Regions from separate parts of the Neptuniibacter sp. 2_MG-2023 genome, predicted to be linked through region 1. Evidence: predicted binding sites of a transcription regulator. Region 1 holds the regulator's gene; each other region holds the start of a gene.
What was found. Region 1 encodes FliA, which starts transcription of late flagellar genes. Its sites were predicted from a motif close to CTAAAGTTNNNNNNNNNNCNGCCGATA; they were not measured.
Positions count from the first base shown of each region.

Region 2: a site for FliA is predicted at 2,587-2,613, ahead of Q4486_RS04590 (DUF5610 domain-containing protein). Genes of this name have one in related genera too.
Region 3: a site for FliA is predicted at 1,945-1,971, ahead of flgM (flagellar biosynthesis anti-sigma factor FlgM). Genes of this name have one in related genera too.

Region 1 covers NZ_JAUOQC010000009.1:134,266-138,853, forward strand. The annotation lists gene flhA (flagellar biosynthesis protein FlhA) at 1-458, shown strand, start outside; gene flhF (flagellar biosynthesis protein FlhF) at 501-1,925, shown strand; gene Q4486_RS10430 (MinD/ParA family protein) at 1,936-2,766, shown strand; gene Q4486_RS10435 (RNA polymerase sigma factor FliA) at 2,779-3,489, shown strand; gene Q4486_RS10440 (response regulator) at 3,581-3,952, shown strand; gene Q4486_RS10445 (protein phosphatase CheZ) at 3,974-4,588, shown strand, end outside.
Region 2 covers NZ_JAUOQC010000003.1:149,016-153,603, reverse strand. The annotation lists gene Q4486_RS04595 (DEAD/DEAH box helicase) at 1-1,217, opposite strand, end outside; gene Q4486_RS04590 (DUF5610 domain-containing protein) at 1,357-2,511, opposite strand; gene Q4486_RS04585 (DUF2058 domain-containing protein) at 2,906-3,463, opposite strand; gene Q4486_RS04580 (serine/threonine protein kinase) at 3,644-4,588, shown strand, end outside.
Region 3 covers NZ_JAUOQC010000021.1:25,228-29,815, forward strand. The annotation lists gene Q4486_RS15030 (protein-glutamate O-methyltransferase CheR) at 1-114, opposite strand, end outside; gene Q4486_RS15035 (chemotaxis protein CheV) at 147-1,085, opposite strand; gene flgA (flagellar basal body P-ring formation chaperone FlgA) at 1,169-1,864, shown strand; gene flgM (flagellar biosynthesis anti-sigma factor FlgM) at 2,005-2,316, shown strand; gene Q4486_RS15050 (flagella synthesis protein FlgN) at 2,326-2,814, shown strand; tRNA gene Q4486_RS15055 (tRNA-Arg) at 2,894-2,970, shown strand; gene Q4486_RS15060 (DUF4440 domain-containing protein) at 3,446-3,907, opposite strand; gene Q4486_RS15065 (LysR family transcriptional regulator) at 3,996-4,588, shown strand, end outside.

The DNA.
Region 1 (4,588 bases):
AGGTGCCTTTAAAAGATTTTCGAACGATTGCGGAATCACTGGCTGATGCCGTGAGTCGAACTCAAGATCCACTAGGATTAACAGCGGCTGTCCGAATTTCGTTAGCGCGTTTAATTGTTCAGAATATTAATGGTTCAGAGCCTGAATTACCTGTTATTACCTTGGCTCCACAGTTGGAGCAGTTGTTATTGAATTCTGTGCAGCAAGGGCAAGATAATGGTTTAGTTTTGGAGCCGGGTATGGCTGAGCGATTACAATCGTCTTTATCTGAAACGGCTACACAGCAAGAGATGATGGGGCGTCCTTCAGTGCTTTTGGTTGCAGCGCCTGTTAGGCCGTTAATGTCTAAGTTTGTTCGTTATGGTGAGCATCAGATCCATGTGCTCTCCTATCAGGAAATTCCTGAAAATAAAAAGGTCACTATCGTTGCGACGGTGGGAGGTGAAGTTAATGGTTAAGTATATTTTAGCTGAGCCTTATTTGGCCGATAAGGAATTGATATGAAAGTGAAACGTTACTTCGCACCAGATATGCGACAGGCCATGCGTAGGGTTCGGGATGAAATCGGTCCTGATGCCGTCATTGTATCGAACCATCGCGTTGCGGGTGGTGTTGAGGTTGTTGCTGCCCATGAAAACGATTATGAAGCGGCACAGCAAGAGTTTTCTCGTAAGAAGAAAATAGAGCAGAAGCGCCAAAGCCAAATTGACGTCTTAACTCATGGTCAAAAAGGGGATCTTGCAAGTGAATTGCAAAAGGCCCGAATGCAGATCGCTGAAGCTGAGATGGGGGGTGGTCAAAATTATGACACATCTGGCAAAGTTAATCGGCAGCTTGATAATGATGATGATGAGTTGCGCGCAATCTTAGCGTCACTTAAAGAGAGGCAGAAGCAGAAAGCGGATGCAGCTCACCGAAATTTCATGACGGGTTCGGTGCTTGATGACGCCGATCTTGGTCTCGATCTGCGTGAAGAGCTATCAATCTCTCAGCCTGAAGAGGAGATGGGAAGTAGCTTAATTAGATCAATGCAGAATGAAATTGAACAGCTCAAAAATCTATTAAGTCAGCAGGCTTTATCGGCAACAAATGTTAATTCTAGTTTTTCCAAGCCCCCATTGCAGCGAAAGTTGGAGATGTTGGGCGTCAGTGAAAAATTATCAGCCCATCTTTTAGGTTCAATGGAAGTGGGGCTGCCGCCTAATAAAGCATGGAAAAATGCTTTGTCTCGCTTATCGGATTCTATTCCTGTGCTTGGTGAAGATTTTATTGAGCGTGGTGGTATGGTTGCATTTGTAGGACCTACAGGTGTAGGTAAAACAACCACTATAGGTAAGCTGGCGGCGCGTTATGTATTGAAGTATGGCAGTTCAAGCTTAGCCTTAGTGACAACTGATACATTCCGTATAGCAGCCCATGAACAGTTGCGGACATTTGGGCGTATCTTAGATGTCCCTGTCAGGGTTGTTGATGCAGCGAATAGCTTAGATGATGTTCTGCACTCTCTGAAAAATAAACGTCTCGTACTTATTGATACGGCGGGGCTGAATGCGCAAGAGCCGCATAGCGAGGCGCAGTTGGAGATGCTTGAAAGTGTAACTTTGCGTCTAAAAAAACTATTAGTCGTTTCTTGTAGTAGTCAGCGCCGAGTCGTCGAACAAGCTTTTAATGTTTATAAAAGTCTTGGGTTGAATGGTTGTGTCTTAAGCAAAATGGATGAGTCAGGTAGTTTGGGTGAGGCGATCTCGCTAATTGTGGAAAAACGCCTGCCTGTGACTTATGTCACTGATGGGCAACGCATACCTGATGATATCGATATTGCCCAAAAACATGAGCTTGTAAGTCGAGCTGTGATTACGGCGCAAAGAGCAATTGAAGCTGAAAAAAATGCGGTCGCGTTAGACTCAGCGTATAAAATGGGTTAGTGGTGAAATAATGATTGATCAACATAGGCCCGTTAAAGTAATTGCTGTGACTGGCGGGAAGGGAGGCGTTGGTAAAACAAACGTTTCTGTTAACTTGGCGATGGCATTAAGTGATTTAGGGCACCGTACTGTTTTAATGGACGCTGATTTAGGATTGGCGAATGTTGATGTGTTGCTTGGTTTGCGCCCGAAAAAAAATATTGCAGATGTTTTAAGTGGTGAGTGTGGGCTAAAAGAGGTCATGCTGGATGTCTGTGAAAATTTAAAAATTGTACCTGCTTGTTCTGGTACGCAGGAGATGACAGCGCTCTCTCCTCATGAACATGCAGAGTTAATCCATGCTTTTAATGAGGTTTCTGATGATATTGATGCGTTAATCATTGACACCGCGGCAGGTATTTCGGATTCTGTGGTTAGTTTTGTTAAAGCCGCTCAGGAAGTGCTGGTTGTTGTATGTGATGAACCTACGTCAATTACAGATGCCTATGCTTTAATTAAACTGTTAAATCGTGATTATAAAATGACGCGCTTTCGTGTCCTTGCCAATATGGTAAGAACGGACAATGAAGGTAGAAATATGTTTGGTAAGTTATTAACAGTTACTGATCGGTTTCTTGATGTCACGCTTCAATATGTGGGTTCAATCCCTTATGATGAAAATGTTCGTAAAGCGGTGCAACGCCAAGTCGCTGTTTTAAAAGCTTTTCCAAAGAGCAAAGTATCCTTGGCATATCGTCAATTAGCGAATAAAGTAAATGGGTGGCCAGTTCAGACTGTGCCCCGAGGTCATTTAGAGTTTTTTGTTGAGCGGCTTGTACAAGGAGCTCGCCCATCGGATTGATAAAGAGGCAGTATGTACAACCAGCTGCAATTACAATCGAGTGATGAGTTAATTCAGCAGTATGCGCCGCTAGTTAAACGTATCGCCCATCACTTACTGGCTCGATTGCCAGCCACAGTGTTGCTCGATGACTTAATTCAAGCGGGTATGATTGGCCTGCTTGAGGCGGCCAAACGATACGATGCTGCAAAAGGTGCTAGCTTTGAAACTTATGCAGGGATTCGCATTCGTGGCTCTATTATTGATGAGGTGCGCCGTGGAGATTGGACTCCGCGGTCAGTACACCGAAATAGTCGGCGAGTGACTGAGGCAATTCAGCAGATAGAATCACGGACAGGTCGAGATGCGAGTGATGCTTCAGTAGCAAAGGAACTGGGGATCTCTGTGGATGAATACCACAATCTGTTAAAAGATACCCTTGATAGCCGTTTATTTAGCTTTGAAGAGATGATTAATCCTCAGCATGAAGGGCCAGGTGAATCATTTGCCAATGATGACCCTGGGCCAAATCAGCATTTCGAGCGAGAATCATTTTTAAAAGCACTAAGTGGCGCTATAAATAATTTGCCGGAACGGGAAAAATTAGTATTAGCGCTCTATTATGATGAAGAGCTTAATTTAAAAGAGATTGGTCAAATTTTAGGGGTTAGTGAATCTAGGGTAAGCCAGATTCATAGTCAGGCAGCACTAAGATTGCGGTCGCGATTAAGCGAATGGCAATAATAGGTTGCTAAGACTCAACGTAATTGCGGTAATTTAGTGTAGACTCAATGGGTTGCGCAGAGTTAATTGGAGGCTGGTCTTGAATAAAGACATGAAGATTCTTGTAGTGGATGATTTCTCCACAATGAGACGAATTATAAAAAACTTATTACGTGACTTGGGCATGACAAATGTTCTTGAAGCGGATGATGGGCAGACTGCTTTGCCAATTCTGAAGCAAGGCGGTATTGATTTCTTAGTGACTGACTGGAATATGCCAGGCATGACTGGGATTGATCTCTTGAAAGAGGTTCGTTCTGATCCTAATTTGGCCGCAATGCCAGTATTAATGGTTACTGCTGAAGCTAAAAAAGAGCAAATCATTGCTGCCGCTCAGGCTGGGGTGAATGGTTATGTCGTTAAACCGTTCACTGCTGCGGTACTTAAGGCAAAGATTGACAAAATCTTTGAGCGCCTGAGTTAAATAATAAAAGGTCAGTTTTAAATGATTTCAGAAACAGGCAATGGCTTAAGTCACTTTGAAATGGAATTGCAGTTGAAGGCGCAGGAACTTGTTTCTGTTCTCAACGAAGGTAAATTACCTGATGCGATGGAGATTATTCGCGAACTTCATGAGTTTCGTCACCAGACGTTTTTTAGTGAAGTAGGGCATCTTACGAGAGGGCTGCATGAGGCCATTAAATCGTTCTCAAGTGAGTTAGGACGAAGCCTCAATATTGATGGAACTCCTCAAGCTGAGACTGATGCTGCTGAACGTTTAAACTATGTCATTGAAGTAACCGAAAAAAATGCTCACGAGACAATGGATCGTGTTGATAAAGCTTTAGTACTGGTTGATAAATTAGATAAACAGAGTGAACGGTTTAAAGATTTACTGCTTTTGGTTGGTCAGTTAGAAAAAGAACATGATTCGCTTAAGGGTGTTTATGACCGAACATGTGCGGTAAAGGAAGAGTCAGAACAAACCATTAGTACCTTGCGTGAAGAACTAACAGATATTGTTGTATCTCAGAGCTATCAAGATATTACCGGCCAACTAATTCGCCGAGTCATTAATCTCGTTACAAATGTTGAAGACCATCTCGTCGCGTTGATGGGA
Region 2 (4,588 bases), on a different contig from region 1:
ATCACGTTCCCTTCATCATCCGTTTTCCCCCAGAATATATTGGCAAAGCCACAGCTAGGGCAAAAGACTTGTACTGGATCAGTATCAGGGTTGGGTTTCTTTTCCCCCACTTCAGGGTGATGCAGGTTAAAGTGGTTGCCGGCATAGTCAATGACCAGACAGTCAGTTTTCCCCTCTGCAAGGCGAAGACCACGGCCAACAATTTGCTGATACAAACTTACCGATTGGGTTGGGCGTAGGATGGCAATAAAGTCTACGTGGGGCGCATCAAAACCTGTCGTAAGTACAGAGACATTGACCAGGAATTTTAGTTTTTTCTGCTTAAAACTTTGTATGAGTTGATCGCGCTCTTTGTTGTCAGTCGCACCAGTAATTAAGGCGGTTTGACCTACTGGGAGGTAGCCGCAGATCTCTTGTGCATGTTTTACGGTAGCAGCGAATACCATGACACCTTGACGGGTTTGAGACAATGCTTTGACTTGTTCAATAATCGTTTGTGTTACGCGGGGATGTTTGCCTAGTAATTGGTTTACTTCTGCTTCTGCATATTCGCCAAAACGGTTTTGCTTTAATGCGGAGAAGTCATATTGGGTAATACTGGCATCAATGCATTTAGGCTCAGTAAGGTATTTTTTACGAACCATATAACTTAAGGGAAGTTCGTAAATACAGTATTTAAAGGGTTTAGGATCGCTACTACGAGCAAAACCACGGTGATGGTATTGATAGATCCATCCCATGCCTAGCCGGTAAGGTGTAGCGGTTAGCCCGAGTACTTTTAGCTGTGGGTTGAGTGAACGGAGTTGGCTGATAACCTTGCCGTATTGGCTGTCGTCATCATCATTTAGGCGGTGGCATTCATCAATAATCAGCAGTGAGTATTCTGCTGAGAAACGGTCAAGATTAGCTGATACGGACTGGATACTGGCAAAGGTAACTTGAAAATCATTTTGTTTGCGCTTTAAACCTGCGGAGAATATTCCGCCTTTGAGCCCGTAGCTTTCATACTTCGCGTGGTTTTGCTCAACCAGTTCTTTTACATGGGCTAAGACCAATATTTTTCGTTTTGCGAGTTTGGCCAGTTTTGCTATGACTAAGCTCTTGCCTGCGCCAGTGGGCAGCACAATGACGGCTGCATCATCTGTTTTACGGAAGTGTTGTAGAGTGGCGTCTACAGCATCTTGTTGATAGGGGCGCAGTGTAAAGGGAGAGCTCATGGATACAGATCAAATGATGATGAATTATAGGGCTGATCATATCAGCCCTGGTCTTTATATGGGAGCGATTGAGCGGCATAAAAAAAACCGGCCTTTAAAAGGCCGGTTTAACGTATATTGCAGCGATTAAGAAGGGGGGTTAATCGTCTGCATTTTCCTGAGAAAACTGAGCCATAATGCTTTGTAATAAACCAACGTTATTATCTAGTTTACTCTGGGATTCTTCATCCGCATCTTTGTAACGTATATCTTCTTGGATCAAATTTTCTAATAAGCTGGCGCCAAATAAAGAGCTATCTTCTAAGAATCCAAGTGCTGGATTATTCATGAAGTTCTCCATGTTTTGCATCATGCCACCTAAGTGACGCCCGTTATCGCCGAGCGGATTATCATACTGCTGAACTTGCTCATAAGCGGCTACTGCAGAGTAGCTCGTTGACTGAGTCATAGTTACATTCAAGTTCATTAATTGGGATTTGTCCATTTCTAATTCGGCCGCTTGGTTAAAAGCATCCTGAACATCACCGCTGTAGAAATCTTCTGCAATCAGATTAATGTCTTGAATTAGGGAGGTGAGGGCGTCTAACTCTTCTTCATTAAGATCGCCTTCTACACTAAAGCTAAAGTTACTGCTGGCGTTACGGTCAATACCATAAGAGACTGCACTGCTTTCACCATCAGTATATGCACCAAGGGACGCTGTAATGCTGGCTTCACTATCAAAGTAGATTGAGACCTTGTCGCCTTCTTGGGTCATCACTTCCATAGAGAAGGATTCTGCTTTGGAATAACGCTCAGCGGCAGAGATAGATGTTTGGCTGCTTGTTGCTGCCACGTCTTCAGTGCTTGCTGTTGGTGCAATTGCGGCTAGTGCTTCAAAGGTGAGGTCTTTAGTTTGATCTATAGTGGCTGATGTATCTTCGGTGAGCATATTCAGCTTTTCTAGTATCTCCGTGGCTTCTTTAAAGCCTTTCTCAACACCCGATACAGCTGCTTGGTACATGCGATTGAGATCAGCGTCAGATGCACCTCTAGAACGAGCTTGTTCTAACCCTTGGGCAACAAAATCTGAAATCCGAGAAGCTACTTTTTCTGGAGAGTAATCATTTGCATCGAGACCTTTCATCTCAGATAAGCTCATTCCAGGAATGTTTTCTGCTAGTTTGGCGACTAACTTATCTGCCGCAGATGCAGAACGACCACTGCTGTCTTTACCATCTGCAAACCCACCGGTTACCAATGTTTCTTGGCGAACCTGAGAATAGGCTGCTTGGCTGCTTAATAAAACTTGCACGGGTAATTCCTCCACAGACAAAAAGGATCCTTATGACCCCGATTTTGCATTTCCATATTATAGCGATAAATGGGTTATCGACAGATATGCACTTTGCTTTAATGTAAACACTGATGTATGAAATTCTTTCATCAGATAAAAGGGTTCTTATTGGCTTTAGTCAATGGGATGGTTATACCCACTTTCAGCTATTGGCCAGATAATAAAACAGTTTTTACCTTATTCATTTAGTTTTTAGGCGGTATAAAATGATTTGATTACGGACAAAGTAAAGAATTTCTTTCATGTTCTGTTAGGGATTAAGCTTTGGCCTGAGTTTAATCGCTATCAGTAGGGCGCTACTTGTATCTATAGCCTGCGCCCGTGCTGAAAGGTCTTTCAATTCCTAGTTCGACTACCACATCAGATCATCAGGGATCTTATAATCGGCGTAAGGGTCATCTTCATCCGGTTCTTCTTCAGGTTGAACGCGAATAACGTAATCAGGTATACGTTGTTCAATCTTTTCTGCGAACTTATCGGGGATTAAGTAAAACTTTTCATCGAGTGTAGCAATGGCTACTTGGCCACGTATCAACTGTGTCTGTAAGTCGCTGGTAACGTACATTGTTTTAACTTTTTTATCGTAGACAAAGTTGTATGTGAGCTCAGCATTGTCTGGAATATTGATCTGCTGCTGCATGATCATTTGTCGGCATTGCGCTTCAATCTCTCGGTTCTGGCGCTCTTCATCGCGCTGTAGATTGAGTAGGCGGTCACGCTCTTGTTTCTCTTTACGCTGTTGCTCGAGTGCTTGTTGTTTAATCGCTTGTTCGTCGATGACTGCTTGGCCAGATTTCCGCGCTTTATTTGCCTGTTTTTTCTGTTTCTTCTTGTCTGAATCGGCTTTTTTCGCTTTCTTCTGATCAACGAGGCCGATGTTTAGTAATTGATCTTTCAGTGAACCTGCCATAACAATCTCTTAATACAAAATATAGATGTTGCGAAACTATATCAAAAACTGATCATAGCGCCTGCATTTAATCGTTTTTAATGTTGTAAATTGTATTAAAAAATAGCCCTTTAATGGCTTGCAGGGGCTAACGCTTAAACGTAATCTTCAGCCATACTGTAATTTATAGCTAGGAATAGAATGTCTGAAGATAAAATGTCTGAGCATGATAAGACCCATCCCTTTGAACGCTTAACACCCTCATTTTTGATGGATGCTGTTGAAACGCAAGGGTTTTGGTGTGATGGTCGGACCTTTCCATTAAATAGCTATGAAAATCGTGTTTATCAGGTAGGTATTGAAGAGAAAGAGCCGCTGATTGCGAAGTTTTATCGGCCCAACCGTTGGAGCCAAGAGCAGATTTTGGAAGAGCACGAATTTTCGTTTGAATTGGCCGAACATGAACTCCCAATTGTTACCCCTTTAAAAAATGAGGAGGGTAATACACTGTTTGATTATCAAGGGTTTATGTTTTCACTTTTTCCTCGAAAGGGTGGACATGCGCCTGAACTTGATAATATGGATAACCTGTTTGTATTAGGTCGATTGCTGGGCCGAATGCACCGTGTTGGTGAGGTTAAACCTTTTACTCACCGCCCCGAAATTACTACGCAAAATTTTGGTTATGAGAGTGTAGCGTTTGTCTCAGAGCACTTTATTCCCTTGGATCTTAAAGCGGCTTATACATCGGTCTCTGCTGACTTGTTACAAGCGATTGATGAGATCACTCAACAGTGTGGCGAGATAAAGAAGATTCGTGTTCACGGCGACTGTCACTCTGGCAATATGTTGTGGCGAGATGATGCCCCTCATTTTGTTGATTTCGATGACGCGCGTATGGCTCCGGCCATGCAGGATATTTGGATGCTGTTATCGGGGGACCGCCATGAGCAAACGGCACAACTCTCCGAAATCGTTGATGGGTATAATGAATTTAATGATTTTAGAACTACAGAGCTTCGTTTAATTGAGGTCTTACGGAGTTTGAGAATTATGCACTATAGCGCTTGGCTAGCTAAGCGCTGGGAAGATCCCGCATTTCCACATAGCTTTAACTGGTTTAATACTAGCCGCTATTGGGGCGAG
Region 3 (4,588 bases), on a different contig from region 1:
TAGGTATTGCTTATGTTTAGCCAGCAATATACCGCTCGTCTCTTCAAGAAAGCGACTAAATAGTTCGAAATCAGAATCCGTAATAGCAAAACCAGCCCGAGGCGTAATACTCATGAAGAGTAGGCACTCCTATTCAACATGCGCTGCTACTTTGTTTCAACTTGATGAATACGTTGCACAACCGCTGTCGCCAAATCATCAGGGTTAAATTTGGCAAGAAAGCCATCAGCCCCAACTTTTTTAACCATTGATACGTTAAAACCACCGGATAGGGATGTATGTAAAACAACATGCATAGTTTTCATACGCTCATCATCACGGATCATAGAAGTTAAGGTATAACCGTCCATTTCAGGCATTTCTATATCTGAAATAACCATCAAAAAATGAGTCGTAACATCAATCCCACGATCGGCCAAATCACATAAGAAATCCCATGCCTGGCGACCATTATTACAAGCTGTAACTTTAATCCCTAGACCTTCCAAACTACGCTTCATTTGGTTACGCGCAACCGAAGAGTCATCAGTTATAAGTATCTGGTACTCTTTGGCCTTTTCACGAAGCTGATCATCAGCTACCTCTTTACTTACCTCTGTAGGCATAGGGTAAAGATCAGCAAGAATCTGCTCAACATCTAAGATCTCTATCAGTCGATCTTCGTGCTCAAAAATAGCTGTCAGATAGTTTTCTACACCTATTTCTGTTGGTGGAGCCATAATCTGATCCCACTGCGTATTCAGAATACGATCTACTTGGCGCACTAAAAATGCCAATGTACGACGATTGTACTCAGCGACAATCAAAAAACAGTCGCGACGTTGATCTTTAGGTACAGACTCACGCCCAATCGCTTCTGACAGATCCAATACAGGAATTGTCTCACCACGAATATGTGCCATCCCTTTAATCGCAGAAGTCTGTCTAGGGACCTCTGTAAGTTTTGGGCACTGTAAAACTTCTCGTACTTTAAACACATTAATGCCGTACTGCTGATCGCTTTCCAAAGCGAACAATAATAGTTCGAGCCTATTCTGGCCCACCATCTGAGTACGTAGGTTTACACTATCTAGGATACCTGACATGATCTAACAATCCCGTAGAGATTAAATCAATTCTATTTTTATATTACACACAAATACGCCACCCTGAATATTGATGACACAACGTGAATACTTATAATTTAACACGACTTTTCCTACTAACCACTTTTCTTTTGTCACCCTTACAGCTTTTTGCTGCTGGTGAAGCAGAAAAACTTGAGCAGTCGGCTGAACATTACCTCTATGAACACTACAGCAACATAGGGACTGGCACACGTGTAGAGATCAAACTTAACCCGATTAGCAGAAAAATCAAACTAAAAACCTGCTTAGCCCCTTATGAATTTCAAACACCAAAAGGCAGCGGCAGTCGCATCACCCTAAAAGCACGCTGCCCATCACCTCTTTGGCAGCTATTCATAACAGCAGAAGTAAAAGAATTTGATATAGCTGTGGTCACACAATCTAGTTTAGCCCGCGGAACCTATATCAGCATGCAAGATATAAAACTTAAAGAGGTTGAGATCACCTCCTTAAGATCGGTTTATTTTACCAAACTCCAAGACATTATAGGCTGGACAAATAAAAGAAGCATCGCCGCCGATACGATAATAACCACATCAATGCTCAAAGCACCTTTAGCTGTATCTAAAGGTGACGCGCTTATTATCGAAGCCAAGCTTAATGGTGTAAGCATCCGAACATCAGGTACTGCCCTCGAAAGCGGAACACTAGGAGAACAGATCAAAGTCAGAAATGACCGTTCAGGTGTGATGGTTAAAGCTAAAATAATCCAAGCGGGTTTAGTACAAGTCCCTTAGCCTCACTCCCAAGTAGATTGGCCATAATTCAACTGCTATACTACATTTATAACACCACAAGAAAATAATTTAATTTTTTCTTAAAGTTCTATTAAGAGCCGCCGATAAGCTTGTTCAGATACAGTACAGAGGACGGATAAATGATTAATGATCTCACGAGCCTGTCATCATCACAGACGGCAAGCACTCGTGCACGGACTAATGAGCAAGGTAACGCTGCCAAAAATGGCAACGGTGCAGTTGCCCAGCAGCCCCCGTCCAATAAAGGTGATACAGTCAATCTCAGCAATGCAGCACAGTTACTGCAGAATGTTGACAAGCAACTGTCTGACACACCTGATGTGGACAATGAACGTGTCGAGCGAATCAAACAGGAAATAGAAAGTGGTAGCTATCAGATTAACGCTGAACGCGTAGCTGAAAAGATGCTTAACTTTGATAACCTACTTTAAAGCAATGACATGACTGAGCAACAAATAACAGAACTTAATACCCTGCTAGAGCAGGGTATTTTGCTTTTAGAATCACTCAGCTCTATTTACGACAAAGAGCTTGAAGCTCTGAGCAGCAAAGACATCGATCGCTTGAGTGATACCACTCAGGAAAAAATGGCGCTGCTCAATAGCTTCCATAATTTCACCCTCGAACGCGTAGAATTACTGAAATCTTTCGGTTATAACATCGAAGCGGGTGATTATGGACTCCCCGGAGACACGGAAGAAGACAGCCCACTTTTATCGCAAGCAGCTGAACACTACGTGCTTATCAAGCAGTATTTGAAAGAGTTACAACATAAAAATAAGCGTAACGAGCAAGCGATTCACCGCAGTCAACAAAATGTAACCCAGTTACTAGCCATTGTGCGCGGACAGAAAAAACAGGATCAGCTCTACACTAAAGCAGGCAGCTCTGGACTTTATAAAGCTCAAAACAGGATAGGCAAAGCCTAAACCATCCTAATACCACGCCTAGCTAGTGACTCTTCATAGAATTAGCGCTAGAATCTCGCAGAATTTCACACCTACTTCAGTCCCAGTAGCTCAGTAGGATAGAGCGGTCCCCTCCTAAGGGACAGGCCAGGGGTTCGAATCCTCTCTGGGACACCATTCCTTTAAAATATCTTAAAAACAATAAGTTAAATAAAATTAACTTTTAAATGTCAGCTTATTTACCAATACAAACAAGCTGACCTATACGGTCGCATACGCCACATAAGACAGCATAATGCTTTAACACCACACATCTGAATCAACCTCAAAGCCGTCAAAACATATTCAGTACTACCACACTTCAGAATATTCTCCGATGCAATAAAACCGTATATTTTGACTAATTAAAGCGTGATTAAAACCTTAAAGCTCAGACACTTCCTGTGTAGGAATGATGATCTAAATTAATTTAGGCATAGGACTATAAATTTCATAAGATTATCGAGGCAAACCAACATCGTTCGTCCTTGAACCTTGGCATGAACAGGGTGAAATCTACTATTTAATACAACACTACCAATTCGCTACATGCAGTAAAATCTTTATAGATTACTTTTCACCCTTCTGACATATCGATTAGACAACCAAATAATTACTTACCCATGTTCCAACTATGTACTTGTAACTTCCACTCACCCGCTTCATTGAGCTTTGAAACCAAAGTCACTACACCACCAAAAGTTGGAATTACACCATCTTGTGCTTGCCCAGATGCTTGCCAATTCGAAACTTGATACAAAACATTACCTTCGCGTTCAATCTCAATTATTGAGATTTTATGGCTATGAACGCCACCATCAATAAATCCTTTAAATAGTTCAGCAATCGCTTGCTGCCCTTTTAAAACTTGACCATTACCTGGTGAGATCACTGCTTGCTCATTATAAAGTTGCGTAAGTGCAGAAAGGTCGCCTTTATTGAATAAGTCGTCCCATTTTTGATTAAGTTGCTCTGCTAACTGTCGATTATCAAGGTTAGATTCGGCAAAAGTTAAACCAGAAACAGATAAGATCACTGCAGCAATACAGCTTTTAACTAAAACTTGTATATTCATAATTATCCACATAAGTTGATTAAAAAAACTAAGTAGATATTATTATCTTCAGCAAACCCATATCAGTCCAATATGGAAATGTAATCATTTGATACCTAAATTATATCAATTCAACTTCGATTTACGCCAACTCCGTTATTTCTGGGTAATTGCCAATTGCTTGAGCTTTCGTAAAGCAGCCGAAGAGCTTCACGTGGCCCAACCAGCGCTATCTCGTCAAATAGCACAACTAGAAGAAAGCCTAAACTGCCAATTGTTTGATAGACAAAGAAGACAAATAAAACTCACCAATGCCGGTCAGTATTTATATGAATCCTTGCCAAGTATATTTGATCACATTAACACCATTACAATGCGAACTAACTCTATTGGTCATGGCAAAATAAATAAACTAAAGCTTGGTTATTCCAGTGCAGTCATGTCCGGCTTTCTACCCAGTATCATACAAAAATTGAATACTGAATTAACTAATTGCGAGTATGAATTTGTAGAAACAACATCAGATAAGTTAATTCGGAGCGTCATTGATGAAAGCCTAGATGCAGCGTTCATTTTGTACCGTCCTGACAATGAATTACTTGATACAATTCCTATCAAAGCCGATGAGACTGGGGTAGTTTTGCCCAATTTTCACCCTCTTACACAGAAAAGTGAAGTAACATTTAGCGACCTAATAGAAGA